DNA from 3 places in the Dickeya dadantii NCPPB 898 genome. Region 3 is predicted to be linked to each of the others. Evidence: predicted binding sites of a transcription regulator. Region 3 holds the regulator's gene; each other region holds the start of a gene.
What was found. Region 3 encodes CRP, which controls carbon source genes, mostly activating them, when cyclic AMP is high. Its sites were predicted from a motif close to ATGTGANNNNNNTCACAT; they were not measured.
Positions count from the first base shown of each region.

Region 1: a site for CRP is predicted at 1,682-1,699, ahead of deoC (deoxyribose-phosphate aldolase). Genes of this name have one in related genera too.
Region 2: a site for CRP is predicted at 2,624-2,641, ahead of cdd (cytidine deaminase). Genes of this name have one in related genera too.

Region 1 is NZ_CM001976.1:664,067-668,596, reverse strand. Features, by position in the region: gene deoA (thymidine phosphorylase) at 1-710, opposite strand, end outside; gene deoC (deoxyribose-phosphate aldolase) at 773-1,552, opposite strand; gene DDA898_RS03530 (GIY-YIG nuclease family protein) at 2,039-2,341, shown strand; gene DDA898_RS03525 (GNAT family N-acetyltransferase) at 2,328-2,831, opposite strand; gene ubiT (ubiquinone anaerobic biosynthesis accessory factor UbiT) at 2,825-3,349, opposite strand; gene ubiU (ubiquinone anaerobic biosynthesis protein UbiU) at 3,670-4,530, shown strand, end outside.
Region 2 is NZ_CM001976.1:1,894,673-1,899,202, reverse strand. Features, by position in the region: gene DDA898_RS08830 (glycoside hydrolase family 3 protein) at 1-1,222, shown strand, start outside; gene DDA898_RS08825 (CidA/LrgA family protein) at 1,369-1,779, shown strand; gene DDA898_RS08820 (CidB/LrgB family autolysis modulator) at 1,779-2,477, shown strand; gene cdd (cytidine deaminase) at 2,708-3,595, shown strand; gene DDA898_RS08810 (NAD-dependent malic enzyme) at 3,877-4,530, shown strand, end outside.
Region 3 is NZ_CM001976.1:4,333,819-4,338,348, reverse strand. Features, by position in the region: gene DDA898_RS19535 (helix-turn-helix domain-containing protein) at 1-164, shown strand, start outside; gene DDA898_RS19530 (aminodeoxychorismate synthase component II) at 405-980, shown strand; gene argD (bifunctional acetylornithine/succinyldiaminopimelate transaminase) at 1,101-2,324, shown strand; gene crp (cAMP-activated global transcriptional regulator CRP) at 2,413-3,045, opposite strand; gene DDA898_RS19515 (OsmC family protein) at 3,434-3,841, shown strand; gene DDA898_RS19510 (phosphoribulokinase) at 3,887-4,530, opposite strand, start outside.

The sequences.
Region 1 (4,530 bases), 1.2 Mb from region 3:
GCGCTGGTGCGGCAGCCGGCATTATTAGCTACGCCGACAATCGCCTGCGCCAGTTGCTCCGACTGTTCGTAGGTCGGCATAAACGCGCCGGAGCCGACTTTGACGTCCATCACCAGCGCGTCTAACCCTTCCGCCAGCTTTTTCGCCAGAATCGAGGCGGTGATCAGCGGAATGGAGTCGACGGTGGCGGTGATATCGCGGGTGGCGTAGAAACGCTTGTCCGCCGGCGCCAGCGAGTTGGTTTGCCCGATAATCGCCACCCCAACCTGACGGATGATCTGCCGGAAAGCGTCATCCTCCGGGAAGATATCCAGCCCCGGTATCGATTCCAGCTTGTCCAGCGTACCGCCGGTGTGGCCCAGACCGCGACCGGAAATCATCGGCACATACCCGCCGCAGGCCGCCACCATCGGCCCCAGCATCAGCGACGTGACATCGCCGACGCCGCCGGTCGAGTGCTTATCCACCAGCGGGCCGTTGAGATTCAGCCCGGACCAGTCCAGCACGGTGCCGGAATCGCGCATCGCCAGCGTCAGCGCCACCCGCTCATCCATGTTCATATCGTGAAAGAACACGGTCATCGCCAGCGCGGCGATCTGCCCTTCCGACACGGTGTTATCGCGCACACCGTTAATGAAAAAGCGAATTTCTTCCGCACTGAGCGGATGACCGTCCCGCTTTTTGCGGATAATTTCCTGAATCAGAAACAAGGTGCGTTCTCCTGCATAATCCATGAGCACTGATGTGTCGCGCCCGGCAGGCGCGAACCGCATCAATAGCCGCTGCGCGCCTGCCCGGCGGCGTGGCCCAGCGTGGTCAGCAGGCTACCGAGCAAGCCGGACGCGCCAAAGCGGAAATGGCGGGCATCCGCCCAGCCGTCGCCCATGATAGCGTCGGCAAGTTGCAGGTAATCAGCGGCATCTTCCGCGGTACGCACGCCGCCGGCCGGTTTAAAACCGACGCGCTCGCCCACACCTTTATCGCGGATCACATTCAGCATCACGTCGGCAGAATGCAGCGTGGCATTCACCGCCACCTTGCCGGTGGAGGTTTTGATAAAATCCGCCCCGGCGTCGATAGCAATCTCGCTGGCCTCACGAATCAGCGCGTCGGTTTTCAGCTCACCGGTTTCAATGATCACTTTCAACAGCACGCCGGCTGCCTCACAGGCCGCCTTGCAGGCTTTCACCAGTTCAAAACCAACCTGACGGTTACCGGCCATCAGCGCCCGATAGGGGAACACCACGTCCACGTCGTCGGCGCCATAGGCGATAGCCGCCTTGGTTTCCGCCAGCGCGATATCAATGTCGTCGTTACCGTGCGGGAAATTGGTCACGGTAGCGATGCGGACATCCGGCGTACCCTGCTCGCGCAGCACCTTGCGCGCCAGCGGCACAAAGCGCGGGTAGATACAAATAGCGGCGGTTTTTCCCGCCGGGCTGTTAGCCTGGCGACACAGGGCGATCACCTTCTCATCGGTATCGTCATCATTCAGGGTGGTTAAATCCATCAGTCCCAGCGCGCGTTGCGCTGCTGCAGTTAAATCAGTCATACAAGGCTCCCGCTTATCGGCCACACGGTCGTTTCTCCGGCGAATACGGCTATTTCACCCGGAGATGACAACCTATTTTGTGGTTTTATTCACATAAAAAAGAAATTACACGCACATAAATCACGATATATGTGAATATTATCACAATAAAGTCCAAAGCACCGCGACGGATTGTACCGTGCTATCACGCCAACGCTTATCCCTACTGGCGTGGGGAACACATATACCAGGTGCGCGCTGTTTCTTTGAATTGCGGTTTATCCCCACTGGCACGGGGAATACTCTAAAATTATATATTTGTTTTTTAATGATTTTTATAGCCTGAAAAATTCCATCAACTTTTTCACGTTGTTAAAGAACGCTAATCTACTTATAAATAAAGGTCGTAATTTCCTCCCCCACTCCCATCGATGAATGCCGTCAAACAGGCAGCCTTTATCGGCCTGTCGCCGTAAAATAAGCGCTAAACCACGAAAAGGAGATGGCGTGAAAGACAGTGATACCACATGGTTTTTGTATCTGCTGCGCACCGGCAGTGGGTGGCTTTACACCGGCATCACCACCGATGTAGATAGGCGCCTGGCAGAGCATCAGAGTGGCAAAGGCGCGCGAGCACTGCGCGGAAAAGGACCGTTGACGCTGGCGTATCACTGCGTGGCGGGCGATCGCTCCACCGCGTTGAAGTGGGAATATCGCGTCAAACAGCTGAGTAAAATGCAAAAAGAAAGGCTGGTGCAACACCAGCCTCCGACGCTGACCGATTTTTTGCCGTGCTTTAAAAACGATTGAACGGTTCTGCGTACTCCACCAGACCGCTGGCGCCCTGAAAATGGTTGTCTGCCAGCGGGTAGACCTGAAAATCCGACTCGCAGCCCAACCAGCGACAATACAGCTGCTGTTCCGCCGCCGGGACAAAGCCGAAGCGCGCGTAGTAACGCGGGTTGCCCAGCACGACCACGGCGGTATAACCGAACTCGTTAAGTGCATCCAGCCCTTCGTACACCAGCTTCTCGCCAATACCCTGACGTCGATGGCTTTCATCCACCGCCAACGGCGCCAGCGCCACCCATTGCAGGTCTTCACCGCCTAGCGTCACCGGGCTGAACGCGGCATATCCCACCACGCCGCCGTCGTCGTCGGTAGCGACAATACCCAGCGTCAACTGGCCGTCTTCACGCAGTTGGTGCACCAATTCCGCCTCGGCGCTGGTAGGAAACGCGTGCCGCAGCAAGGTATCGATACCCGGCGCATCAACCGGGATTTCAACACGGATCAGCATGATACCGGCGCGTGCGGACTAGCCTGCTCCGCGCCCTCCTGTAACCCGGCGGCCACAAACCCGGCCAGTTGCAGCAGGGCGACGCGCAGCGGCGCCGGCATGTTTTCCAGCTCGATGGCGTCCATCAGGTTCTTGACGTACAGCCCCAGCTCAGTATCCCCTTCAATGCGCAACCGACGCTGGAAAAACAGCGTGTCCGGATCTTCACGGCGGGCGGCGATCAGGATTAGATCGTTGGCGTCGGCGCTGAAGCTCACATCCGCCAGCTCGTTATGACTGATTTCCAGCCGGTTATCCCGCAACGTGACAAACCACTGCAAACCGATATCGCGGACTTCGATTCGCAACCAGCGCCCGTCAAGAAAATCCAGTTCACCTTCTTCCAATGCCTGGCGGAACTGCCAGCCCAGCAGTTGCTCCAGCACCCGGCGTTGCAGGAAGAAAGGCGTTAACGTTAACGGCTTACTCAGTAAACGTGGCCCTTGACGCACAATCTGCGCCCGTAGTTTTTCCAACACTGGCGTACTCCTCATAAAGCGATGCTGCTTAACCGATATGGTCATTATTCTGCCACAGAACGGGAAACCGGCAGCAGGGGTCTACATCAATAAAAAACGTCGGACGCGTTTTTTAACATCGCGTAGCGACACCCGCAGGGCAAGTCGCTGGAATGTGACGAGTTAAATTTAGCCTGTTCTGCGCCAAATCACGACCGGTAACCGCCAGCAATTCCCCGATATGCTGGTTTAAATCAAAGTTGCTGATAGCCGGGTTCACTAAGATTCCTTTTCATTGCAAACCGGCCCGCTGCGTCAGGCCGTGATGAAAGGACGTAAGAATGGAACTGCTTTGCCCAGCCGGTAATCTGCCGGCACTAAAAGCCGCCATCGACCATGGCGCCGACGCGGTGTACATCGGGCTGAAAGACGATACCAACGCCCGCCACTTCGCCGGCCTCAATTTCAACGACAAAAAACTGCAGGACGCCAGCGACTACGTACATCGCCACCGCCGCAAGCTGCATATCGCCATCAACACCTTCGCCCACCCGGACGGCTATCAGCGCTGGCAGCGGGCGGTGGACACCGCGGTACAGACCGCCGGCGCCGATGCGCTGATTCTGGCGGACCTGGCGATGCTGGAATATGCCGCCGAGCGCTATCCGGCGGTGGAGCGGCACGTGTCGGTGCAGGCATCCGCCACCAACGAGGAAGCCATTCGCTTTTATCAGCGCCACTTCGATGTCGCCCGCATCGTGCTGCCGCGTGTGCTTTCCATTCATCAGGTCAAACAGCTTTCGCGCACCAGCCCGGTACCGCTGGAAGTGTTCGCCTTCGGCAGCCTGTGCATTATGGCGGAAGGGCGCTGTTACCTCTCCTCCTACCTGACCGGCGAGTCGCCCAACACCGTCGGCGCCTGCTCGCCGGCACGTTTCGTGCGCTGGCAGCAGACGGAAAACGGCATGGAATCGCGGCTAAACGATGTGTTGATCGATCGCTATCAGGATCATGAAAACGCCGGCTACCCGACCTTGTGCAAAGGCCGCTATCTGGTGGACGGCCAGCGTTACCACGCGCTGGAGGAGCCCACCAGCCTGAATACGCTGGAACTGCTGCCGGAACTGATGGCGGCCAATATCGCCTCGGTGAAAATCGAAGGTCGTCAGCGCAGCCCGGCGTACGTCAGCCAGGTAACCCAG
Region 2 (4,530 bases), 2.4 Mb from region 3:
CGGGATGCAGAACGGCAAAAACGGCCTTAACAGCCAGAGCGTGATTTCGGTGGTGAAACACTGGGTCGGCTACGGCGCGGCGCAGGACGGCTGGGACAGCCACAACGCTTACGGCAAATACGCTTTATTCCGCCAAAACAATTTACAGTGGCATATCGACCCGTTTACCGGCGCGTTTGAAGCCCATGCCGCCGGCATCATGCCCACTTACTCCATCCTGCGCAACGCGCGCTGGCACGGCAAACCGATTGAACAAGTCGGCGCCGGGTTCAACCGTTTCCTGCTGACTGACCTGCTGCGCGGCCAATACGGTTTCGATGGCGTGATCCTCAGCGACTGGCTGATCACCAATGACTGCAAAGGCGACTGCCTGACCGGCGTTAAACCCGGTGAAAAACCGGTGCCGCGCGGCATGCCGTGGGGCGTGGAAAACCTGACGCCCGCCGAGCGTTTCATCAAGGCGGTTAACGCCGGGGTGGATCAGTTCGGCGGCGTAACCGACTCGGCCGTGCTGGTGAAAGCCGTGCAGGACGGCCTGCTGAGCGAAGCCCGGCTGGATACCTCAGTCAACCGTATTCTGAAGCAGAAATTCCAGACCGGGTTATTCGAGCGCCCCTACGTCAATGCCGGGCAGGCCGACGATATCGTCGGCAGAACGGACTGGCAACAACTGGCGGACGATACCCAGGCGCGAGCGCTGGTATTGCTGCAAAACAACAATCTGCTGCCGCTGCGCAAAGGCAGCCGGGTCTGGCTGCACGGCATTGACGCAAAGGCGGCTCAGGAAGCGGGGTTTGTCGTCGTGAATGTGCCGGAACAGGCGGACGTGGCGCTGATTCGCACCCACACCCCGTACGAACAGCCGCACAAAAACTTCTTCTTCGGCAGCCGTCATCATGAAGGCTCGCTGGCGTTTCGCGCGGACAACCCGGACTATCAGGCCATCGTGCGCGCCAGCGCCCGCGTGCCGACGCTGGTCACCGTCTATATGGAACGACCGGCGGTCCTCACCAACGTCGTGGACAAAACCCGTACGCTGATCGCCAACTTCGGCGTCAGCGATAGCGTGCTGCTGAACAGGCTGATCTCCGGCGCGGCTTACACCGCAAAATTACCCTTCGAACTGCCGTCCTCCATGCAGGCGGTGCTGAAACAGCAGCCCGACCTGCCGTACGACAGCGATAAACCGCTGTTCCCGTTCGGTTACGGCCTACCCCACTGACCCACGTTGCCCCGGTTCGTCCGGGGCGACCCTTTTCCGCCGCAGCGGGATCGCGCCGGGAAAACCTCCGGCCGCGTTTGGTGATTCGTAGCACCCTGACAATATTAGCGTTATCATCACTGCCTCGGTTAATCAGGATTTTCCCTATGCGTAGTACCCTCACCCTTTGCTGGCAGTATTTACGCGCTTTCGCATTGATTTATCTGTGTCTGTTCGCCGGCAATGCGATATCCGCGTTACTTCCCATCACCATTCCCGGCAGCATCCTCGGCATGCTGATTCTGTTCGCGCTGCTGGCATCGCAAATCCTGCCTCCCGGTTGGGTCAAACCCGGTTGCCATCTGCTGATCCGCTACATGGCGCTGTTGTTCGTGCCCATCGGGGTCGGGGTGATGAACTACTATGGCGTGCTGCGCGACCAGTTTGGCCCGATTGTCATCTCCTGTCTGGTCAGCACCTTTGTGGTGATGATCGTCGTCGGCTATACCACCCAGATGATGCACGCTGACCGGCAGGTCTCCAGCCGGAGCGGCGCAGACACGAAGGAAGAAAAATAATGCTGACTTATCTGTGGTGGTCGTTGCCGCTGACGCTGGTGGTGTTCTTTGGCGCCCGCAAGATGGCGATGACACTGAAAATGCCGCTGCTGAACCCGTTGCTGGTGTCGATGCTGGTGATCATCCCGCTGCTGCTGGTGCTGGATATCCCCTACAACCACTATTTCAGCGGCAGCGCCATCCTCAACAGCCTGTTGCAACCGGCGGTGGTGGCGCTGGCGTTTCCGCTATATGAACAACTGCATCAGATTCGCGCGCGCTGGAAATCCATCATCAGCGTCTGTTTTATCGGCAGCGTCACCGCGATCATTTCCGGCACTGTCATCGCCCTGTGGCTGGGTGCGTCGCGGGAAATCGCCGCCTCGGTGCTGCCGAAGTCGGTCACCACGCCGATCGCCATGGCGGTCGCCAGTTCCATCGGCGGCATTCCGGCCATCAGCGCCATGTGCGTGATTCTGGTTGGTATTGTCGGCGCCGTGCTCGGCCACGCCCTGTTCAACCGGCTGAAAATCCACGCCAAATCCGCCCGCGGGCTGGCGATGGGCACGGCGTCGCACGCGCTGGGCACCGCCCGCTGTGCGGAAGTCGACTTTCAGGAAGGCGCCTTCAGTTCGCTGGCGCTGGTGATTTGCGGCATCATCACCTCGCTGATCGCCCCGTTTCTGTTTCCGGTGATCGTGCGCCTGATGGGGACATAACCATCGTTGATTGCCTCTGGTATTCCGGTTATCCGAGCCATTGCCGTAGGTAACGGCTCGCCTCTCCCCCATACCTGCCCGCACGCCCGTCAAAACCTGCGAGACATCTCGCATTTGTGATTTCTTTTTCATTTATTTCATATAAAAAGTGATAATAATCACAAATAACTACCGTGTGTCTGACCAGACTCTGGTTAACACGCCCTGCAAACCGGGAAAGAGAGACCATCATGCAAGCACGCTTTCACGACGCTTTCACGCAACTGCCTGCGGCGCTGCAAGCCGCGCTGGCGCCGATACTGGCGCGTGATGATTTTGCCGCCATGCTGAGCGCCGACGATGTCAGCGAAATCTGCGCCCAGAGCCAGCTCGACGCCGACGGTCTGGCCTTCGCCCTGCTGCCGCTGGCCGCCGCCTGCGCGCTGACGCCGGTGTCTCACTTTCACGTCGGCGCGATAGCTCAGGGTATTAGCGGCGCCTTCTATTGGGGCGCCAATATGGAGTTTGACGGCATGCCGCTGCAACAGACCGTCCACGCCGAGCAAAGCGCCATCAGTCATGCCTGGCTGCGTGACGAACCCGCGCTGCGGGCGGTGACGGTCAACTACACGCCCTGCGGACACTGCCGCCAGTTCATGAACGAGCTGAATAGCGCGCCCGAACTGCGTATCTGCCTGCCGGGACGTTCGCCCGCGCTGCTCGGCCATTACCTGCCGGATGCGTTTGGCCCGCGCGATCTGGCGATCAACACCCTGCTGATGGATGACATTGATAATGGCCTGGCGCTGACGACAGACGATGCGCTGCATCAGTTGGCGCTGGCGGCGGCCAACCGCAGCCACGCGCCATACAGTAAAGCCTTCAGCGGCATCGCGCTGGAAACCCGTCGCGGAAGCCGCTACGCCGGGCGCTATGCGGAAAACGCCGCGTTCAATCCCAGCCTGCCGCCGTTGCAGGCGGCGTTGAACCTGGTCAATCTGGCCGGCGAGGCGTTCAGAGACATCCAGCGGGCGGTTTTGGTGGAATCCGGCCATGTGGCGCTCAGTCAGTGGAGCCTGGCCCAGCCGTTGCTGGCGTCATTCGGTTGTACCGATGTGCGCCGCGAGCTGGCGTACTGAGGTATGGCGCGCCGCCCGACGTTCGTATGGCGGCGCCTCTTCGAGCCGATGGTGGGGCAAATTCACACCGTGTGACTACAACCGCCTCCCAATCGCTCTCTTTTTCCACCGGAAGCGGCACAATATGTGACTTTCCCCACATATTTTTCATATGCAAGTCATCTGTAATTATTTTAATTAACAATCCCTGTACATATTTTTAGGGTACTTTAAGATCCGCGCTATCCTATCGTTTCGTTGGTTCTTCGAACCGATTTCCGCTACCCAAAGAGTCAAAAGTCATGGAATTGGAATACGAAAGTAAACGCCCGCTTTATATCCCTTATGCCGGCCCTATCCTGCTCGAATTTCCCCTGCTGAACAAAGGCAGCGCCTTTACCGAGGCGGAGCGCGCTCAGTTCAACCTGCACGGCCTGCTGCCCGAAGCGGTGGAAACCATTGAAGAACAGGCGGAGCGCGCCTGGCGGCAGTATCAGGAATTCAAGAACGACATGGAAAAGCACGTGTACCTGCGTAACATTCAGGACACCAACGAAACCCTGTTCTACCGTCTGCTGGAAAACCACCTCAGCGAAATGATGCCGATCATTTATACGCCGACGGTGGGCGCCGCCTGTGAACACTTCTCCGACATTTACCGTCGTGCCCGCGGCCTGTTTATCTCCTACCCCAACCGCGAGCATATCGACGATATGCTGCAAAACGCCACCAAACAAAACGTAAAAGTCATCGTGGTGACGGACGGCGAACGTATCCTCGGTCTGGGCGACCAGGGCATCGGCGGTATGGGTATTCCGATCGGTAAACTGTCGCTGTATACCGCCTGCGGCGGCATCAGCCCGGCTTACACCCTGCCGGTGGTGCTGGATGTCGGCACCAACAACCCGCAACTGCTTAACGACCCGCTGTACATGGGCTGGCGTCACCCGCGCATT
Region 3 (4,530 bases):
GGCTGGAATGCCACCCCATGAGCCGGATCACCAATCTCTATCTGGATTGCGGCTATGGCGACCTGAGCCATTTTGAGAAAATGTTCAAACGTTATACCGGCGTTACGCCCATCGAGTTCCGGAAAAAATTCAACCCGGTGGTGTTGCGTGATGAAACCGGGTGACAGCCGGCTCCCTTTCTTAACGTCCCCGGCCATGGCATGGCCGGGTTTTTCGCGGTATTGGCACCCATTTCTTTATTTATTTTCTTCTCCATTTACTGCCTTCTCCGGCTGTTTCAGGCTCGCATCTGGACAACCGTGTCTCAACTCTTCAGACTCGACATCATTCATTCTGCATCATGTTGTGTTAGACATGACGCCTGCACCGAGCATAACGCCATTCACCCGCTGATAGATAAAGATATGCTGCTACTTATCGACAACTACGACTCCTTTACCTACAACCTGTACCAGTATTTTTGCGAGTTGGGGGCGGAGGTGCTGGTCAGGCGTAATGATGCGCTGACGCTGGCGGACATTGAGCGGTTATCGCCGCAACGGCTGGTGATTTCCCCTGGCCCCTGTACGCCGGATGACGCCGGGATTTCGCTGGCGGCTATCCGCCATTTCGCCGGCACGTTGCCGATTTTGGGGGTGTGTCTGGGGCATCAGGCGCTGGGGCAGGCGTTTGGCGCGCGGGTGGTGCGCGCCCGTCAGGTGATGCATGGCAAGACTTCGCCGGTACGGCACGCTGGCCGCGGCGTATTCGCCGGGCTGGCAAACCCGTTAACCGTCACCCGTTATCACTCGCTGATTCTGGAAAAGGATTCGCTGCCTGATTGTTTTGAGGTGACCGCCTGGACCGAGAACGACGCCGGAATCGATGAGATCATGGGTGTGCGTCACCGCTCGCTGCCGCTGGAAGGCGTGCAGTTCCACCCGGAAAGCATTCTCAGCCAGCAGGGACACCAGCTACTGAGAAATTTCCTTGATTTATAGGTGGATAGCGGGCGCAAATCCGGCATTACCGGATTAATGATTGCGTATTTTTGATTTTTTATGCATATTTAATGACTATATTTTCACTCGAAAACCACGGATATCACAACGGGGCAGCAAATGGCGACAGAGAAAGCAGCAGTAACACGGGATACTTACGATAAGGTAATTCTTCCGGTTTATGCACCCGCGCAGTTTGTGCCGGTAAAAGGCAAAGGGAGCCGTGTCTGGGATCAGCAGGGCAAGGAATATATCGACTTTTCCGGCGGCATCGCGGTAACGGCGTTGGGGCACTGCCATCCGGCGCTGGTGGCGGCGTTGAAAGAGCAGGGCGAAACCCTGTGGCATACCAGTAACGTGTTCACCAACGAACCGGCGCTGCGTTTGGCCACCAAACTGATCAATGCCACCTTTGCCGACCGCGTCTTTTTCGCTAACTCCGGTGCGGAAGCCAACGAAGCGGCATTCAAGCTGGCTCGCCATTACGCCATTACCCGCCATAGCCCGTACAAGACCAAGATCATTTCGTTTTATCAGTCGTTCCACGGCCGTACGCTGTTCACCGTTTCCGTCGGCGGCCAGCCGAAATACGCCGATGGTTTCGGCCCGAAACCGGCGGACATCGTGCATGTGCCGTTCAACGATCTGGACGCGGTAAAAGCGGTGATGGATGACCACACCTGCGCGGTGGTGCTGGAGCCGATTCAGGGCGAAGGCGGTATCACGCCCGCTACGCCGGCCTTCCTCAGCGGCGTGCGCGAGCTGTGCGATCAGTATCAGGCGCTGCTGGTATTTGACGAAGTGCAGTGCGGCATGGGCCGCAGCGGCAAGCTGTTCTCTTATATGCATTACGGCATCACGCCGGATATTCTGACCACCGCCAAAGCGCTGGGCGGCGGTTTCCCGATCAGCGCGATGCTGACCACGGAAGAGATTGCGTCGGTGATGGCGGTCGGTACTCACGGCACGACCTACGGCGGCAATCCGCTGGCCTGCGCGGTGGCGGAAGCGGCGCTGGATGTGATCAACACGCCGGAGGTGCTGTCCGGGGTGGTGGATCGTCATGCGCGCTTTGTGTCTGCGCTGGAGCGCATTAATGCGCAGTACGATATTTTCGACGAAATCCGCGGCATGGGTCTGCTGCTGGGCGCGCAGCTGAAACCGGCCTGGCATGGCCGCGCCAGGGATTTCCTGGCCGCATCGGCGGACCTGGGGTTGATGATTTTGGTGGCGGGGCCGGACGTGATCCGTTTTGTGCCGTCGCTGGTGATTACTCCGGAAGAGATCGATCAAGGCATGGCGCTGTTCGGGAAAGCAGTGGAGCAGGTGGTGAAAGGCGCGTAAGCCACGGCTTTTCTCTGCACTAAAACGACAAGAGCGTGCCTGGGCACGCTCTTTTTGATCCGGCTGATTTTGATCCGGTGGATGATAATCAGCGGGTGCCGTACACCACGATGGTTTTACCGTGGGCGGAGATCAGGTTCTGATCTTCCAGCATCTTCAGGATACGACCGACAGTTTCGCGGGAACAGCCGACAATCTGACCGATCTCCTGCCGGGTGATCTTGATTTGCATGCCGTCCGGGTGGGTCATGGCGTCCGGTTGCTTGGCCAGGTTGAGCAGGGTTTGCGCGATACGGCCGGTTACGTCGAGGAACGCCAGGTTGCCGACTTTCTGCGAGGTCACCTGCAGGCGTCGCGCCATCTGCGAGGACAACCGCATCAGAATATCCGGGTTGACCTGAATCAGCTGGCGGAATTTTTTATAGGAAATCTCAGCGACTTCGCAGGCGGTTTTCGCCCGGACCCACGCACTGCGTTCCTGACCATCTTCGAACAAACCAAGTTCGCCGATAAAATCGCCCTGATTCAGATAAGAAAGAATCATTTCCTTGCCTTCTTCATCCTTGATCAGCACGGCAACCGAGCCTTTCACGATGTAGTAAAGCGTCTCTGCTTTTTCACCCTGATGAATCAGAGTGCTCTTCGATGGGTACTTGTGAATGTGGCAATGAGAAAGGAACCATTCGAGAGTCGGGTCTGTTTGCGGTTTGCCGAGAACCATTCGCTGTTATCCTCTGTTGTAATTCACTGCGCAAATCACAGGGCTCAGAGTTCCCTGTACGGCGTGATAACATAGTTATAATTCAATTCCGTCCTGGCGGAATGACGTCAGGGAATATACTGAGGCTGTCTATAACCGTCATACTTCAGGCTGCAGGCGCGTTGGCTTTCCTGCAATCGAATTATTGAGGGTATATCGGATGACGCCAGTAAGCCGGCGGCTGGTCAGGCAGAGGCTCAACGCACACCGGTTTACGCCTTCGTTTGTAACACAGGTTGAGTGTAGTGTCTTGTGTTGTCTCGCTTCAGCATGATTAAGCTCTGATTATCAGACTTTTTTATACATAAGCGGTGTAAAATTTCAAAAATAATTGATTGAGGGCAAACTTATGCAGGCTCGGGTGAAATGGGTTGAAGGGTTAACGTTTCTTGGCGAGTCCGCGTCCGGACATCAACTGCTGATGGACGGCAACGCCGGCGATAAAGCGCCCAGCCCGATGGAAATGGTGCTGATGGCGGCAGGCGGATGCAGCGCCATTGATGTGGTGTCTATCCTGCAGAAAGGCCGCTACGATGTGGCGGACTGCGAAGTGCGCCTGACCTCTGAACGCCGTGAGGAAGCGCCGCGTTTGTTCACCGCCATCAACCTGCACTTTATCGTTACCGGCAAAGGGTTGAACGACAAGGCCGTGGAGCGTGCGGTGTCGCTGTCGGCGGAGAAATACTGCTCCGTGGCGCTGATGCTGGAGAAAGCGGTGACGATCACCCACAGCCACGAAGTGATCGCGCTCGACTAAATCGTCAGGCACGCGGCGGCGAGTTTCGGTGCTCCGCCGCGTCGCTTAGTCAATATGGTTGCCTTCTATTAATCGCTGCACCAGCGGCATCATGATCAGTTCCATCGCCAGCCCCATTTTGCCGCCCGGCACCACCAGCGTGTTGATGTGGGAAATGAACGAGCCCTGCAACATCGCCAGCAGGTAAGGGTAGTCAATGTGGTCCAGCCCCTGAAAATGAATCACCACGAAACTTTCGTCCATTGACGGAATGGCTTTGGCGGCGAACGGGTTAGAGGTATCCACCGTCGGCACGCGCTGAAAGTTGATGTGGGTGCGGGAAAACTGCGGGGTGATGTGGGTGATGTAATCCTCCATCGAACGCACGACGGAATCCATTACCGCCTCGCGGGAGTGACCGCGCTCGTTGATATCGCGCACCAGCTTCTGAATCCACTCCAGGTTGACGATCGGCACCACGCCGACCAGCAGGTCGACATGCTGCGCCACATCGTGCTGGTCGGTGACCACGCCGCCGTGCAGCCCCTCGTAAAACAACAGGTCGGTCGGTTCCGGCATCGGCTCCCAGGGGGTGAAGGTGCCGGGCACCTGATTGTAGGGAATCGCCTCGTCGTAGGTGTGTAGGTATTTGCGGGTCTGGCCGGTGCCGCTGAGGCCATATTCGATAAAGGTGTGTTCCAACTGGCAGA